One region of the Pseudomonas sp. AK181 genome, then DNA from elsewhere that is predicted to be linked to it. Evidence: predicted binding sites of a transcription regulator. Region 1 holds the regulator's gene; the other holds the start of a gene.
What was found. Region 1 encodes sigma-54, which starts transcription at its own class of promoters, with help from an activator protein. Its sites were predicted from a motif close to ANTGGCATNNANNTTGCTNT; they were not measured.
Positions count from the first base shown of each region.

Region 2: glnA (type I glutamate--ammonia ligase) is a predicted target of sigma-54. The motif match lies at 1,202-1,221, and genes of this name have one in related genera.

Region 1 is NZ_CP146348.1:997,295-999,497, forward strand. Features, by position in the region: gene ptsN (PTS IIA-like nitrogen regulatory protein PtsN) at 1-21, opposite strand, end outside; gene hpf (ribosome hibernation-promoting factor, HPF/YfiA family) at 32-337, opposite strand; gene V8689_RS04800 (RNA polymerase factor sigma-54) at 413-1,906, opposite strand; gene lptB (LPS export ABC transporter ATP-binding protein) at 2,091-2,203, opposite strand, start outside.
Region 2 is NZ_CP146348.1:6,145,620-6,147,822, forward strand. Features, by position in the region: gene thiI (tRNA uracil 4-sulfurtransferase ThiI) at 1-987, opposite strand, end outside; gene glnA (type I glutamate--ammonia ligase) at 1,324-2,203, shown strand, end outside.

The DNA.
Region 1 (2,203 bases):
GATGGTTTCAAGTCGGATCATGGGGGGAGAGTTAACGACCTGTACCTTGCATCAGGTGCAGATTCTTTTCCTTATGCTTTATGAGTTGGCGGTCGAGCTTGTCGTAGAGCGAGTCGATTGCCGCGTACATGTCTTCATGTTCCGCATTGGCGACGAGCTTGGCATTCGGTACGTGCAGGGTGGCCTCGATTTTCTGCTTGAGCTTATCGACCTCCATGATGACCTGCACGTTGGTGATCTTGTCAAAATGCCCCGCAAGCTTGTTCAGCTTGCTCTCGGTGTATTCACGCAGGGGCTTGGTGACTTCCAGCTGGTGTCCACTGATGTTGACTTGCATACAGCTTCTCCTTCGTTGCCAGTGCATAAAGCGGTGGGCAGGAATACCCACCACTGGAACGCTGTGGCCCGCCCGTCACATCAACCGCTTACGCTCGCTGGAAGGCGCGATCCCAAGGGACTCGCGGTACTTGGCGACGGTTCGACGGGCGACCTGAATGCCTTGTGCCTCCAGTAAACCAGCGATCTTGCTGTCACTCAACGGCTTTTTCTGATTTTCCGCGGCAACCAGTTTTTTGATGATCGCGCGGATCGCCGTGGACGAGCATTCGCCGCCTTCGGAGGTGCTGACGTGGCTGGAGAAAAAGTATTTCAGCTCATAAATACCCCGTGGGGTATGCATGAATTTCTGCGTGGTGACCCGGGAAATCGTCGATTCATGCATGCCAACGGCTTCGGCGATGTCGTGCAGCACCAGAGGCTTCATGGCCTCGTCGCCGTATTCCAGGAAACCGCGCTGGTGTTCGACGATCTGGGTCGCGACTTTCATCAGGGTTTCGTTGCGGCTTTGCAGGCTCTTGATGAACCACCGCGCTTCCTGCAACTGGTTGCGCATGAAGGTGTTGTCGGCGCTGGTGTCAGCGCGGCGCACAAAACCTGCGTACTGCGGGTTGACCCGCAGGCGCGGTACCGACTCCTGGTTCAGCTCCACCAGCCAGCGTTCGTTGTCCTTGCGCACGATGACGTCGGGGACCACGTATTCGGCTTCGCTGGATTCGATCTGCGAGCCCGGACGCGGGTTGAGGCTTTGCACCAGCTCGATGACCTGGCGCAAGTCATCTTCCTTGAGCTTCATGCGGCGCATCAGTTGGCTGTAGTCGCGACTGCCCAACAGGTCGATGTAGTCACTGACCAGGCGTTGCGCTTCGGTGAGCCATGGCGTCTTGGCGGGCAGTTGGCGCAGTTGCAGCAACAGGCACTCGCTGAGCGTGCGGGCACCGATGCCGGCGGGCTCGAATTGCTGGATGCGGTGCAGGACGGCTTCGATTTCGTCCAGTTCGATGTCCAGTTCCGGGTCGAAGGCCTCGAGGATCTCATCGAGGGTTTCGTCCAGGTAGCCCTGGTTGTTGATGCAGTCGATCAGGGTGACCGCGATCAGGCGATCGGTATCGGACATCGGCGCCAGGTTCAGTTGCCACAACAAGTGGCTCTGCAGGCTCTCGCCCACCGACGTACGGGTGGTGAAGTCCCACTCGTCATCATCGTTGCTCGGCAGGCTGCTGGCGCTGGTCTGGTAGACGTCTTCCCACGCGGTGTCCACGGGAAGCTCGTTGGGAATGCGTTCGTTCCAGTCGCCTTCTTCCAGGTTGTCCACCGTCGGGGCGGTTTCCTGATAGGAAGGTTCCTGCACGTCGGGGTTGGGTTTTTGCTCGATGTTGTCGGCCAGCGGATCTGCGTTGTCGAAGTCGTCGCCTTCTTCCTGGCGTTCGAGCATCGGATTGGACTCCAGGGCCTCCTGGATTTCCTGTTGCAGGTCCAGGGTCGACAATTGGAGCAGGCGGATGGCCTGTTGCAGCTGCGGTGTCATCGTCAGCTGCTGGCCCATTCTCAGGACTAGCGATGGTTTCATGGCAGGGGCTTAACACCTTATTCGCCGGCGCAATGCGCCATCCACGACAGGGCGCGTGAGCGCCAAACATAAGCAAATTATATGCCTGATCTCGGGGCCTTTGCCTAGAGCGCGGTAACAATAAAAAAACCGAGGTTTCTATTGACTCCCGCGCGCTCCAGGGAAAAGCGCGATACCCCTGTGTTTACAGGCGGAACTCGTGACCCAGGTACACTTCCTTCACCAGCTCGTTAGCCAGAATCGTCTCGGCATCGCCTTCGGCAATCAGCTGACCATCGTTGACGATATAAGCGGTTT
Region 2 (2,203 bases), 1.4 Mb from region 1:
CAGGTCGATGATGTCCTGCTTGTGGCTGGCGATCAGCGGGCGCAGCACCAGCTTCTCGGTCACGCAGTCAATGATCGACAGGTTCGGCAGCGTCTGGCTGGAAACCTGGGAGATCGCTTCGCCGGTCACCAGGGCGTCGATCTGCAATTGATCGGCGATTCGGGACGCAGCGCGCAACATCATACGCTTCAATACTACGCCCATATGACTGTTATCGACTTTGCCGAGAATTTCGCCCAGCACTTCCTCGAACGGTACGCTTACAAATAGCACGCGTTGGGAGCTGCCGTATTTCTTCCAGATAAAGTGCGCGACTTCCATCACGCCCAATTCGTGTGCACGCCCGCCCAGGTTAAAGAAGCAGAAATGGCTCATCAGGCCGCGGCGCATGATCTGGTAGGCCGCCACCGTGGAATCGAAACCGCCGGACATCAATACCAGGGTCTGTTCCAGTGCGCCCAGCGGGTAGCCGCCGATGCTGTTGTGCTGGCTGTGGATCACAAACAACCGTTGGTCGCGAATTTCCATGCGCACTTCAATTTGTGGCGCTTTGAGGGAAATTCCAGCGGCACCGCACTCGCGACGCAGCTTGCTGCCGACGTATTTTTCGACGTCCATGGAGCTGAACGGGTGCTTGCCGGCACGCTTGCAACGCACCGAAAAAATCTTGCCTTCAAGCGCACTGCCGTAGTGCTGCTTGCACTTTTCGGTGATGTCGTCGAAGTCGCCCAGTGGGTACTCATCCACCTGCAGGAAATGCGCGATGCCCGGCATGCAGCTCAGGCGCTCGGTCATGTCCTTCAAGGCTTTGGCGTCGGTAATGCGGGTTTCCAGCTCGAGGTTGTCCCACACGCCGTTCACCACCACAGCCGGGTCCAGGTCACGGAGCACGGCACGGATGTTCTTGGCCAACTGACGGATGAAACGCGTCCGTACCGGTCGGCTTTTGATGGTGATCTCGGGGAAGACTTTAACGATTAATTTCATGGAAACAGCGCGCGCCGGGCCTGCTGAAAAAGGGGGGCGCGGATTATAGCGGAAATCGCTCAAGGTTTAACCAGTTAATATGCATTGCCTACGCAATGCACCAAAACGGGTCATTTACCCAAATAAACGCTACATTGCAGTGCGCGATTTATGCCGTTTTTGCCGATTGCACCTTTATAGGGGCCATTTTGAGGCAAAACGGCCATGTTGGCGCACTGGCATGCAATTTGCTCTCTTGTGAGGCAGGTTGCCTTGGCGGAGTATCCGCGCCGGCATCACCCAAATTCTAAGGGCTAAACTCCACTACCCCAAGCCCGAAGCCACCCGGAGGACACCATGTCGAAGTCGGTTCAACTCATCAAAGATCATGACGTTAAATGGATTGATCTGCGCTTCACGGACACAAAAGGCACTCAGCACCACGTGACCATGCCGGCTCGCGATGCGCTGGAAGATGACTTCTTCGAAGTCGGCAAGATGTTCGACGGTTCCTCCATCGCCGGCTGGAAAGGCATCGAAGCCTCCGACATGATCCTGCTGCCAGACGACAGCACCGCCGTACTCGACCCGTTCACCGAAGAGCCAACCCTGATCCTGGTGTGCGACATCATCGAGCCTTCGACCATGCAAGGCTATGACCGCGACCCACGCGCCATCGCCCACCGTGCCGAGGAATACCTGAAGTCCACCGGTATCGGCGACACCGCATTCTTCGGCCCTGAGCCAGAGTTCTTCATCTTCGACTCGGTGAAGTTCAAATCCGACATCTCCGGCTCCATGTTCAAGATTTTCTCCGAGCAAGGCTCGTGGATGTCCGACCAGGACGTGGAAGGCGGCAACAAAGGCCACCGTCCAGGCGTGAAAGGCGGCTACTTCCCAGTACCACCGTTCGACTTCGACCATGAAATCCGTACCTCCATGTGCAACGCACTGGAAGAAATGGGCCAGACCGTTGAAGTTCACCACCACGAAGTGGCGACTGCCGGCCAGAACGAAATCGGTGTGAAATTCAACACGCTGGTGAAGAAGGCTGACGAAGTTCAAACCCTGAAATACTGCGTGCACAACGTTGCCGATGCCTATGGCCGCACCGCTACCTTCATGCCTAAGCCGCTGTACGGCGATAACGGCTCGGGCATGCACGTTCACGTATCGATTTCCAAAGACGGCAAGAACACCTTCGCTGGCGAAGGCTATGCCGGCCTGTCCGACACCG